DNA from 3 places in the Arthrobacter sp. Y3222053 genome. Region 3 is predicted to be linked to each of the others. Evidence: riboswitches for the same ligand, from Rfam matches in the RefSeq annotation. Region 3 holds a riboswitch; each other region holds the start of a gene.

Region 1 (4,130 bases), on a different contig from region 3:
CAAGGGACAGCACCGGTTCCTCCGCCGCCCCGTCCTGATCCCGTGTCCGTGCCGGGTTCAGCCACGGGCAGAAGCGCCGCGTGCCGAATGACGCCCGGCCGGGCTTTGCGGTAGAACACTGCTATGAGCGTTCGTACCCCAGACCCTTATCCCGGCTGGCTCTCGGAGGAGGATCTCCACGAAGCCCGGCAGCGGCTGCCCATGGTCTATGTGGAGGCTGTGCCGGTGCGCTGCGACCCGCTGGGCTATGTGACCGAGGTGGGCCTGCTGCTGCAGGGGACCAACGACGGACAGATCGTGCGCTCCTTCGTCTCGGGCCGGGTCATGTACCGCGAGACCATCCGCGCGGCCCTGCTGCGCCACCTGGAAAAGGACCTCGGGCCCATGGCGCTGCCCCAGCTGCCGCCCTGCCTGACCCCGTTCACCGTGGCCGAGTATTTCCCCGCGCCCTCGCAGACCGGGCTGACCGATGAACGCCAGCACGCCGTCGCGCTCTGTTACGTGATTCCGGTGACCGGTGAGTGCAATCCCCGGCAGGATGCCCTGGAGCTGTCCTGGCTGACGCCCGAGGAGGCGCTGCGCCCCGAGGTGTACAACGAATTCTCCGGCGGCCGCGGCGACCTGCTCCGGCAGGCCCTGGCCTCCGCCGGCTGGGGGCGCTGAGCGGCGCCGTTACCGCATCTTTATATACTGGGGGAACCGTCCGAGGGAGAAGGAACCAGCAATGCCAGAGAACCAGCCGGAGACGTATGCCTTCCGGGTGAACGCGGAGCACCTCCGCCCGGGCCAGGGCCTGGTTCTCGCCGACGGCAGCGCCGCCCCGGTCGAGTCGCTGAGCATTGAAACCGATGACTTCGGCGTTCCCGCCCTCGCGGTGGCCCTGCTCGAGGACAACCGCACCGTCCGGATGGCGTACGGTTCCACCGTGCGGGTCCAGGCGCCGGCTCCGGAGGGGCCGCCGTCGGCCGCCGTCCGTTCGGTGCCCACCGAGGAGGAGAGCTTCACCGCCGTCCTCGACGCCGCCGCTCAGGCCCACCCCGACGAACCCGCCGTCCGCGAGATCACGGCCCGGCTGGGCCGCGGGTTCAACGTGAAGTCCGGCAGCCAGCTGCAGGACGTCCGGGACCTGGCGCACCTGCTGTACGTGGACCTCGCCGACGCCCGGCACGCGCTGCAGGTCAGCACCCTGCTCACCGGGCTGCCCTTCGACGGCAACTTCGGGCGCTGGCACTGGATCCAGGGCACCCTGGCCCTCGCCTCCCACATCACCCGCGAGCAGGGCGACCCCGAGGCCTCGGCGGCCTTCGCCCGGGCGGTTCGCGCCGCGGACGACTCCGAAACCGATCCGCTGAAGGCCAAGCTCGCCGCCGAGCTGCTGCAGCGCCAGCTCAACCAGCCGAACCTGTACGACCGCGAGATCCACCGCGCCGCCGAGGCCGGAGACCAGGCCGCCGAACGGGAATGGCGGGTGCTGCGCCTGGACACCCTGCTCTATCTGCGCGCCCACGGCGGCTCGCAGACCCTCAGCGCCGGCGAGCTGGAACGGCGCATCGACGCCGAGCTCGCCGCGGTGCGGGCCCTCGGCCGCGACGGGCAGCCCGCCTAGCCCTGCCCGTCCCGGTTCCCTGCGGTTCCCTGCCGCTAGCGCGGCGCCCGGGTCGAATCACGCACCACCAGTTCCGGCTGGAAGCTGACGTGCCGGTGGTGGTGGTCCTCGGCCAGCTCGTCTTCCAGCAGTTCGACGGCGGTGCGCCCGATCAACCGCGCCGGCTGGCGGATGGAGGACAGCGGAACGATGGCTGAGGGTGCGAAGTCGATGTCGTCATAGCCGATCAGGGCGATGTCCTGCGGCACCCGGATGCGGTGGCCGAACACGAAGGCCTGGAGCAGTCCGATGGCGAGCAGGTCGTTGGCCGCGAAGACCGCATCGGGGCGTTCGGCCGCCGGCCTGCCCAGCAGTGCCTCGCCGACGCGGCGGCCCTCCAGCACGGTCAGGGACTTGGTATCCGCTACGTCCAGCGACGCCCCGGGAACGGCGTCGACGGCGGCCCGGGCTCCGGCTTCACGGTCCGCCACCTGGTGCAGGCACGTCGGCCCGCCCACAAATGTGATCCGCCGCGCTCCGCCCTCGAGCAGGTGGGTGACCGCCATCCGGCCGCCCTCGACGTCGTCGACGGCCAGGGAACAGTACTGGGAGGCCGGCGCCTGCTCATCGACCAGCACCACCGGCGTGCCGCGGGAGCGCAGCCGCTCGATCCGCCGCCGTTCCGGGGACTGCGGGGTGATGAGCACCCCGCGCACCCGCTGTTCCTCGAACAGGTCCAGGTAAACCTGCTCACGGCTGCGGGACAGCCCGGAGTTGCCCACGATGACGGCCTGCCCGTGGGCGTCCGCGGCCGCCTCGGCTCCGCGGGCGATCTCGTTGTAGAACGGGTTCCCGGTGTCCTGCACGACCAGCCCGATGGTGCGCGAGCGGCCCGCCTTCAGCTGCCGGGCGACGTCATTGCGCACATAGCCCAGTTCCTCGATGGCCTTCTGGACCCGGCGGCGGCGGTCTTCGGAGACCATCTCGGGCCGGTTGATCACGTTGGAGACCGTGCCGATCGAGACCTGGGCTTCCCTGGCGACGTCCTTGATGCTCACCGGGAATCTCTCCATGCAGTGCCTTCACTTTCACATCGGTCGTGGTGCGTCACGCGGGCTGGCATCGGCCCGGACCGCCGCGGCCGTCCAGGGTGCAGGGGTCCATTCTAATGAGCCTCATCCCACGTGGGGGCGGAATTGCCCTCCGATGACGGCGAGCGGCCGGGCGGCCCGCCGGCGCCGGGCGGTGAACCCGGTCATCGGCGCATGTATGCTGGGCCACACGCTGAGAAGGATCAGCGGTTCTGCGGGAGCCCTCCGGGGCTGAGAGGGCTTAAGCGCCGACCGCCGCACCTGATGCGGGTTATGCCGCCGTAGGAAAGGACCCTCCGATGCACGCTGCCCTCCCCGCTCCCGGCGGCCCCACCGCGCCTGACGGCCCCGTGTCGGTGGACGTCGCGGTGGCCGGCGCGGGCGTGATCGGCCTCGCCGTCGCGTGGCGGCTACGGTTGGCCGGATTCCGGGTGGCGCTGGTGGATCCCGCCCCCGCCATGGGCGCTTCCCGGGCCGCCGCCGGCATGCTGGCCCCGGCCAGCGAGGTCCAGTATCAGCAGGAGGCCCTGTTTCCGCTGATGCGCGCCGCCGCCGGGGAGTACCCGGCGTTCGCTGCGTCCGTGGAACGGGCGTCGGGGCTGCCGTCCGGCTACCGGGCCACCGAGACCCTCGTCTGCGCAGCCGATGCCGCCGACCGGCACGCCCTGGAGGACCTGCGCCGTCTGCAGGAGGGGCACGGAATGGCGGTGGAACCGCTGCCGCTGCGGGCCGCCCGCAGGGTGGAGCCGGCGCTCAGCCCGCGGCTGGCCGGCGTCTTCCGGATTCCGGGCGACCACCAGGTGGATCCCCGGATGCTGGCCGCCGCGCTCCTGGGCGCCCTCGGCTGCAGCGACGCGGGCCCCTGGGTGGCGCCGGGTGCCGACGACGGCGGGCCGGCGATTGTTCTCCGGGACCGTGCCGAGGCGCTGCACCGCACCGCCGACGGCGCCGTGGCCGGGCTGGTCCTTGCGGGCGGCACCACCGTGCGCGCCGGCTGGACCGTGCTGGCCACCGGAGCAGGGCCGGAACCGGCCAACCTTCCGCCCGGGCTCACCCTGCCTCCGGTGCGGCCGGTGTTCGGGGACATCCTGCGGGCCCGGGTGCGGCCAGGGGCTCCTCCCCTGCTCGAACGGACCGTGCGCGGGTTGGTCCGCGGCCTTCCCGTCTACCTTGTGCCGCGGGCCGACGGCTCCCTGGTCATCGGCGCCACCGCCCGCGAGGACAACCGCCCGGGAGTGGACGTCGGCGGAGTCTTCGCCCTGCTGCGGGATGCCCGGGCACTGGTGCCCGCGGTGGACGATCTGGAGCTGGTGGAGACAATGGCCCGGGCCCGGCCCGGCACCCCCGACGATCTGCCCTACCTGGGCGTTCCCTGCACCGGCGACGGCCGCCCGGTTGCCGGTCTGGTGCTGGCCACCGGCTTCTTCCGGCACGGCGTGCTGCTGGCGCCGCTT
Region 2 (4,130 bases), on a different contig from region 3:
CTGGTCGGCTTCATCGGCTCGGTCACCGTCGCCCGCTTCGTCACGGACAGGAGGTAACCATGTCCCAGAACCTCCACGACGCCGTCGTCGGCCTGCTCATGATCGGCGGGGCCCTCATGTCGCTGGCCGCCGCGATCGGCCTGATGCGCTTTCCGGACCTGATGAGCCGCATGCACGCGGCGTCCAAGCCCCAGGTGCTGGGCCTGCTGCTGTTCCTTTCCGCGATGGCGGTGGAGTTCGCCAGCTGGAAGCTGCTGCCGGTCCTGTTCCTGTGCTGGCTGCTCATGCTGCTGACCGCCCCGGTCAGCGCCCATATGATCGGCCGCGCCGGCTACCGCACCAAGCACCTGCGGCCGGAGCTGCTGAGCATCGACGAGCTGGACGACGTCGTCGAGCGCGCCCAGCGCTACATCACCGAGGCGCAGGAGGCTGAGGAGGGCGCCGACGCCGATCCGCAGGTGGACGACGTGCACCAAACCGGGAACCTGTCCGCCGAGGAGCTGGCTGCCGCCCGTGAAACGGACGGAGCCGGCGGCAGCCGCAGCCGCCGCCGGCTCGAAGGATAGGTCCGCGGGTCAGACGACCTCGGGGGTGCGCTTATAGCGCTGGATGGCCTTCTGGGTGCCCCGGTTGGTGAGGACGCGGATCGCGGAGCTGACCGCGCCGGAGACCAGCGCGAAGACGACGGCCGAGCGCAGCGAGGCCTCGAGGCTGCCTTCGGCGTCCTTCGGCGGCTCCTGCCCGGTGGCCTTCTCCCAGACGAAGTCCAGGGCCTTGGCGGAGACGATGCCGGCCAGGATGCTGACGCCGGTGCCGAGCAGTTTGAGGATCACGTTCATGGGCATTCCTTCGCTTGTGGGGCTTTGACCCCACCCTACGACACAGCCGCCCCACGCGTCCCGATCGGATGTACAGTGGTAGCGCCAACACACGACAGGGGAGCGCCGCCGCGGACCGGGACACCGGGCACGGCACAGGGCGCTGAGAGTGCGGATCACCGCAGACCCTCGAACCTGATCCGGTTAGTACCGGCGAAGGGAGTCGAGATCTCAGGGGCGGCGCCGGTTCCGGCGTTCTCCCTCCCCTCCTGCAACCCAGGAGGATTTCCATGCAGAACACTTCCGGCAGCGCGCCGCAGCCCCGCTCCACCCCGCCGGCCCCGAGCCCGGACCCGCACCCGACGCCGTCGCCCGGCCCCCGGTGGGGCGCCCGGTTCGCCGCATCCTGGCGCGCCTCCGCCCGCTGGCGGGTGGTGGACATCGTCACCGCGTCGGTGCTTTCCGTCGCCGTGGGCGTGGTCTTCTGGGCCTGGTCCCTGGGCGCCGGCGGCATCGGCGCCCTGACCGCCGCCTTCCCGCCCCTGCTCGGCCTCTACAGCGGAGGCTGGCTGATCGCCGGCGTCCTGGGCGGGCTGATCATCCGCAGGCCCGGCGCCGCGATCTACTGCGAGGTCCTGGCCTCGGCCGTGTCCATGGTCCTGGGGACCAGCTACGGCCTGTCCGTCCTGCTCTCCGGCGCCGTCCAGGGCCTGGGCGCGGAACTGGTCTTCCTGCTCTTCCTCTACCGCCGGTACACCCTGCCGGTGGCGCTGCTGGCCGGGCTGACCGCCGGGGTCTTCCTGGGCGTCAGCGAGAACATCCTCTACAACGTCGAATGGGCCGCACAGTGGCAGGGCCTCTACGTGCTGTTCGCCGCGGTGTCCGGACTCGTGATCGCGGGCCTGCTCTCCTGGCTGGCGATGCGTGCACTGGCGCGGACCGGCGCCCTGTCCCAGTTCGCGGCCGGCCGCAGCGCCGATGCCTGATCAGCCCGCCGCCCCGGCCGAAGTCCGCGCCGAGGGGTTCGGCTGGCGGCACGCCGGGCGCCGCCGGCCCGCGGTCAGCGGACTGGACCTGCACATCCGCGCCGGCGAGCGGGTCCTGCTGCTCGGAGCGTCCGGCGCAGGCAAGTCGACGCTGCTGCACGCGCTGGCCGGCATCCTCGCCGATGACGAGGGCGACGGCGGCGGCGAGCAGTCCGGGCGCCTGAGCATCGACGGCGCCGACCCGCGCAGCGCCCGCGGCCGCGCCGGCCTGGTGCTGCAGGACCCCGAGAGCCAGGTGGTGCTCTCCCGGGTGGGCGACGAGGTGGCGTTCGGTGCCGAAAACCTGCGCGTCCCCGCAGCCCAGATCCCGGCCCGGACCGCGCGGGCGCTGGAGGACGTCGGACTGGGGCACCTGCCGGCCGGGCATCCCACCGCCGCCCTCTCCGGCGGCCAGAAGCAGCGCCTGGCCCTCGCCGCCGTGCTTGCCATGCAGCCGGGCCTGCTGCTGCTGGACGAGCCCACCGCCAATCTGGATCCGGCGGGAGTGCTGGAGGTCCGCGACGCCGTCGCCCGAACGGTGGAACGCACCGGGGCGACCCTGATCGTGGTCGAGCACCGCACCGCCGTGTGGGCCCCGGTCGTGGACCGGGTGCTCGTGCTCGCGGCCGACGGCGGGCTGCTCGCCGACGGTCCGCCGGAGCAGGTGCTGGGCGGGCAGGGCGTCCGCAGCCAGCTGGCCACCGCAGGGGTCTGGGTGCCCGGCCTGGATCCGCTGGCAGCCGACGGCGGCCCGCCGCTGCCGGCCCCTGGGGCCCCGGGAGATGCGCTCCTGACCGCCGAGGACCTGGCCGTGGCACGCAGCCGGCACGCCGGACCCGTGCTGGCGGGCGTGGACCTGCAGCTGAAGGCGGGCACCGTGCTCGGCGTCGTCGGGCCCAACGGCGCCGGCAAATCGACCCTCGCCCTGGCACTGGGCGGGCTGACCCCGCCCCGGGCCGGTTCGCTGCACGCCGAGCCGGCCCTGCGCGGAACGCTGGCGGCGGAGCCGCGGCGGTGGAAGCCGCCGCAGCTGATCCAGCGGATCGGATCGGTGTTCCAGGAACCCGAGCACCAGTTCCTCACCGGTAGGGTACGGGACGAGCTGGCCTACGGGCCGCGGCGCATCCGCCGTGAGCGGAGCTCCGTCGTCGAGGAGCTGGCCGAACGGCTGCGGCTCGGGCACCTGATGGACGTCAACCCGTTCACCCTCTCCGGCGGCGAGAAACGCAGGCTGTCCGTGGCCACGGTCCTGGCGGCGGCGCCACAGGTGCTGCTGCTGGATGAACCCACCTTCGGCCAGGACGCCCGGACCTGGGCGCAGCTGGTGCGCCTGCTCGCCGAGCAGGCCGCGGGCGGCCGCGCCGTCGTCGCCGTGACGCACGACGACGACTTCCTGGCCGCGCTCGACGCCGCCCGCCTGCAGGTGGGCGGGGGCAGCGCCGCGGCCGCCGGAGGGCCGGCCGCTGTCCTGCGGGGGGCCGGGGCATGAACACGTTGCGCCGCGCCAACCCGCTGTCCCTGCTCGCCGCGGCCGTCGCCGTGACCCTGGCCGTGCTGGCCACCGTGGACTGGGTCAGTGCGGCGGTGGTGCTGGCCGGCGAGCTGGCCCTGCTGCCGCTGCTGCGGATCCGCCCGGCCATCCTGCTGCGGTTCTGGCCGGTGCTGCCGGCGGCCCTGCTGGCCGGATACGCCACCGCCCTGCTCGCGGAGAAGACCGGGGAGGTGTTGCTTCAGGCGGGGCCGCTGCTGTTCACGACGGATTCCGTCGCGGCCGGCACCGCCATCGCGCTGCGCGGCCTGGCGATTGCCCTGCCCGGCTTGTTCCTGCTGACAGCGGTGGACCCCACCGATCTCGCCGATGCGCTGGCACAGAAGCTGAAGCTGCCCGAGCGGTTCGTCCTGGGCGCGCTGGCCGCCGTGCGGCTGGTGGGGCTGCTGGTGGAGGAGTGGCGAACCTTGGGCCTGGCCCGGCGGGCGCGCGGGGCCGGCAGCTCCTCGGGCCCGGCCCGGCTGAAGGACTTCCCGGGCCAGGCGCTGGCGCTGCTGGTGCAGGCCGTGCGGCGGTCCTCCCGGCTGGCGGCGGCCATGGAGGCCCGGGGATTCGGCGCCGGGCCGCGCACCTGGTCCCGGACCTCGGCCTTCAGCCCCCTGGACGCGGCGGTGGCCGGCTACGGGGTGCTGCTTGGCGGCGGAGCCGTTGCGGCGGCCCTGGCGGCGGGGACGTTCAACTTCATCCTCAGCTAGCCCCGCCCGCCCGGGCCCGGGCGGCTAGAGGATGTCCTCGACC
Region 3 (4,130 bases):
TCGGCCGCCGGGGGCGGACGCCGTGCGCACCCTTGTCGGCGTCGGAGCCGGCCTCCAGACTGAGGGAAGGGCTGTGGGGGAGGCGCCGGTTTCCGCGAGAGAGGCGTAGGAGATGAAGACCAGGTTCCTGAACTATCCCGACTGGCAGGCCACCGCCGATACGCTGCACATGTTCCTGCAGATGGCGGGCAAGGTGAAGCTCGAGCGCAGCCCCAAGCGGCCCGAGTGGGCGCACGTCCGCCTGTTCCTGACCATCGACGGGATCGGCACCGGGATCATTCCGGCGCACGAGTCGAACTTCGAGATCTATTTCAACCTGCGCCGGCACCACGTCGTCGTGCAGAACAGCCGCGGCCTGCGGGAGAAGATCCCGCTGGGGCCGGGCCTGAGCGTCAAGGACTTCTACGAGCAGCTGATGGTGGCGCTGGACGACATCAACGCACCCACCCCGATCAACGTCCGGCCGCAGGAGTTCCACGACCCGGTCGACTTCGACCAGGATGACCGGCACGCCTCCTACGACCGGGAAGCGGTGACCCTGTTCCTGGAAAACCTGCATTTCGCGTACCGCAGCATCGCCGCGTTCATGGCGCCGTGGCGGGGCAAGGTGGAGATGCCCGCCTACTGGTTCGGCACCATGGACCTCACCGGCACGCTGTTCAGCGGCCAGGCGGCGCCCTATCCCGGCCGCGGCGAGATCGCCGCCGGATCCTTCGACGAGAAAGCCTGCGAGTTCGGATTCTGGCCCGGCGATCCGAAGTCTCCACGGCCGTCCTTCTTCGTGCTGCCCTATCCGTTCGTCAGCGACATCGGCAGCTACGAGGCCATGCTGAAACCCGACGCCGCCCGGTTCCTGGCCAAGGAATGCGAGTACGTGCTTCCCCTTGAGGACGCCCTGGCCACGGCGGACCCGCAGCAGACCGTGGTGGACTTCTGCTCCAGCGCCTTCGCCATCCTGCAGCGCCAGGATCCCTGGCCGGACCTGGACTGGGCCACGGAGGCCCTGACCTACCGCCGCTGACGCGCTGCGGGCAGGGCCCGCCGGGGGTTTGCCCCTGCCTGTGAGCGGGGCTACAGTCGAGGGCAGTGACACGGGGTGCCGCAAGGCTGAGATGAGACCCGTCGAACCTGATCTAGTTAGAACTAGCGAAGGGATGTCGCGGATGAGCATTCGCCTGACTCCGGACCTGACCATTGACCTCCTCGCGCAGCTGCGCGCCGGCACGCCGCTGGTGCAGTCGCTGACCAACGCGGTGGTCACCAACTTCACCGCCAACGCCCTGCTCGCGCTCGGCGCCGCTCCGGCGATGACCGACATTCCCGGGGAGGCCGGACCGTTTGCCCGGATCGCCTCCGGGGTGCTGATCAACCTGGGCACGCCCACCGCGGAGCAGCGCGAGGCGATGGCAGAGGCAGCGGACGCCGCCGCCGACGCCGGCACCCCCTGGGTGCTGGACCCGGTGGCCGTCGGCTCGCTGCCCGTCCGGACCCGGCTGGCCGCCGAACTGCTCGAACGCCGCCCGGCCGTGATCCGCGGCAACGCCTCCGAGATTATTGCCCTGGCCGGCCAGGGCGCCGGCGGCCGCGGCGTCGACGCCACCGACAACCCCGAGGACGCGCTGCCGGCCGCGCAGCTGCTGGCCGGCAAGTACGGCTCCGTGGTCGCGGTGTCCGGTCCGGTGGACCTGATCACCGACGGGCGGGACGTGCTCCGGATCGCCAACGGGCATCCGCTGCTGACCCGGATCACCGGCGGCGGCTGCGCCCTGGGCGCCGTCACCGCTGCATTCCTGGGCTCCGCGCCCGACGCCGACCGGCTGGCCGCCGCAGCCGCCGGCACCGCCGTCTACACCGTGGCGGCCGAAATTGCCGCCGAGCAGGCCGCTGGCCCGGGCAGCTTCGCCGTCGCGTTCCTTGACGCGCTCGCCGCCGTAGACGCCGCCGAGCTCGAGACCCGTCTGGACATTGCATGAGCACGGAGAACCTGATGGAGAACAACGCCTTGATGAGCGCTGCCAGTCCCCGCGCCCGGGCCCGCAGCACCGGCATCTACCTGGTTACCGACACCGCCCAGTGCGGGTCCCGCGGCCTGGTGGACACGGTGCGCGCGGCCGTCGACGGCGGCATCCGCACCGTCCAGGTGCGCGAGAAGGAGGCCTCCGGAGCGGAGTTCTTCGCCCGGGTGATGGCTGTCGCCGAAGCGGTGGGAGACCGGGCGCTGGTGCTGGTCGATGACCGGGTGGACATCTACCTGGCGGCCCGGGCCGCCGGTGCGGCCGTGCACGGCGTGCACGTGGGCCAGTCGGACCTGCCCGTCACCTCGGTACGGCAGCTGGTCGGTCCGGACGCCGTCGTTGGACTGACCGCCAACCGGCCCGAGCACCTGGCCGCGCTCGCCGCCCTGCCGGCCGGAACCGTGGACCATCTGGGCACCGGGGTCATCCGGCCCACCGCCACCAAGAAGGACCACCCCGAACCGCTGGGCATCGACGGCTTCGCCCGGTTCGCGGCCGCGGCTCCGGTGCCCTGCGTAGCGATCGGCGGGGTCACGGCCGCCGACGTCGCGCCGCTGCGCGCCGCCGGGGCGAGCGGCGTCGCGATTGTCTCCGCGGTCTGCGCGGCCGCCGATCCGCGGCAGGCCGCAGCCGACCTGGTCCGGGAGTGGAACCGATGAGCGGGTCCACCGGCCGGGCTGCCGCGGAGGCGACGGCGGGCGGCGCGGCCGGAACCACCGCCGTGCCGCGGGTGCTCAGCATCGCCGGCACCGACCCGACCGGAGGAGCCGGCATCCAGGCGGACCTGAAGTCGATTGCCGCGAACGGCGGCTACGGCATGGCCGTGGTGACCGCCCTGGTGGCGCAGAACACCCACGGCGTGCGATCCATCCACACCCCGCCCGTGTCCTTCCTGGCCGAGCAGCTCGACGCCGTCTCCGACGACGTGCACCTCGATGCGGTGAAGATCGGCATGCTGGGCGGCGCCGACGTCGCCGCCACGGTCACGGCCTGGCTGGACCGGGTGCGTCCGCCCGCCGTCGTGCTGGATCCGGTGATGGTGGCCACCAGCGGCGACCGGCTGCTCGACGCCGCCGCGGAGGACGCGGTGCGGGACCTTTTGCACCGGGTGGACCTGGTGACGCCGAACCTGCCGGAGCTGGCCGCCCTGCTCGGCACCGAAGAAGCCGGCAGCTGGACCGAAGCACTGGAACAGGCCCAAGCCCTCGCCACCCGGCACCGGGTCCTCGTCCTGGCCAAGGGCGGGCACCTGCACGCGGACGCCGGCAGTCCGGATGCGCTGGTGTCCGCAGAGGGGTCGGTGGCGGAAGTCCGGTCACCGCGCGTTCAGACGGCGAACACGCACGGCACCGGCTGCTCGCTGTCCTCCGCCCTGGCCACCCTGTACCCGCGGCTCGGCAGCTGGGAGGCGGCCCTGCGGGCCGCCAAGGACTGGCTGCAGGAGGCGCTGCAGCACGCCGACGAGCTGCAGGTCGGCTCCGGGCACGGACCCATCCACCACTTCCACGGCGTCTGGGAGCGCGGCCTGACCGGGCCCCTGCGCGCCGCCGCATCCGAAGGGACCTCACGATGAGCCCGCACACGGCAGATCAGGACCTGACCGCACCCACGCAGCCCGGCTCCGCGGCCCCGTCCTCCAATTCCGACGAGTCCTTGGACGTACCCCGGCCCGCGGCAGCCGGGCCGCTCACGGAGGAGCTGTGGCGCCGCACGGCTGCGACGCGGCAGCGCGTCTACGCGCTGGAGTTCCTCGGCGGGCTGGCCAACGGCAGCCTGCCCGGCCCGGCGTTCGACACCTATCTCGCCCAGGATGCGCTGTATCTCGGCGGGTACGCCGACGCCCTGGCTCGGTGCGCCGACCTGGCCGACGACGAGCAGGCCCGGGCCTTCTGGGACGTCCAGGCACAGGCCTGCATCGAAGAGGAACAGCACCTGCACCGCAGCCGGCTGGCCGCGGCCCCCGTATCGCCGTCGCCGGTCACCCGCGGCTACCTCGCCCACCTGCAGAGCGACGACGCGGCGGCCCCGCGCGCCCACCGCCATCTGCGCGCGGTCGCCGCGGTGCTGCCCTGCTTCTGGCTGTACGCCGACGTCGGCGCGCGGCTGCTGCCGCGC

The links. Region 3 has a riboswitch for thiamine pyrophosphate ahead of thiM (hydroxyethylthiazole kinase). Riboswitches for the same ligand answer to the same signal wherever they lie in the genome.
Region 1: another riboswitch for thiamine pyrophosphate. It lies ahead of thiO (glycine oxidase ThiO); the one in region 3 lies ahead of thiM (hydroxyethylthiazole kinase).
Region 2: another riboswitch for thiamine pyrophosphate. It lies ahead of AC5RUW_RS00435 (ECF transporter S component); the one in region 3 lies ahead of thiM (hydroxyethylthiazole kinase).

Annotation. Positions count from the first base shown of each region.
Region 1 is NZ_JBNHIA010000005.1:170,269-174,398, forward strand. It holds gene AC5RUW_RS13675 (NUDIX hydrolase family protein) at 124-663, shown strand; gene AC5RUW_RS13680 (DUF6707 family protein) at 725-1,606, shown strand; gene AC5RUW_RS13685 (LacI family DNA-binding transcriptional regulator) at 1,642-2,658, opposite strand; TPP riboswitch at 2,881-2,981, shown strand; gene thiO (glycine oxidase ThiO) at 2,976-4,130, shown strand, end outside.
Region 2 is NZ_JBNHIA010000001.1:93,072-97,201, reverse strand. It holds gene AC5RUW_RS00450 (MrpF/PhaF family protein) at 1-57, shown strand, start outside; gene mnhG (monovalent cation/H(+) antiporter subunit G) at 60-566, shown strand; gene AC5RUW_RS00440 (DUF4235 domain-containing protein) at 576-839, opposite strand; TPP riboswitch at 926-1,057, shown strand; gene AC5RUW_RS00435 (ECF transporter S component) at 1,109-1,804, shown strand; gene AC5RUW_RS00430 (ABC transporter ATP-binding protein) at 1,797-3,332, shown strand; gene AC5RUW_RS00425 (energy-coupling factor transporter transmembrane component T family protein) at 3,329-4,087, shown strand; gene AC5RUW_RS00420 (aminodeoxychorismate lyase) at 4,112-4,130, opposite strand, start outside.
Region 3 is NZ_JBNHIA010000003.1:487,963-492,092, reverse strand. It holds gene AC5RUW_RS10320 (DUF5996 family protein) at 113-1,021, shown strand; TPP riboswitch at 1,083-1,172, shown strand; gene thiM (hydroxyethylthiazole kinase) at 1,164-1,973, shown strand; gene thiE (thiamine phosphate synthase) at 1,970-2,674, shown strand; gene thiD (bifunctional hydroxymethylpyrimidine kinase/phosphomethylpyrimidine kinase) at 2,671-3,588, shown strand; gene AC5RUW_RS10300 (TenA family protein) at 3,585-4,130, shown strand, end outside.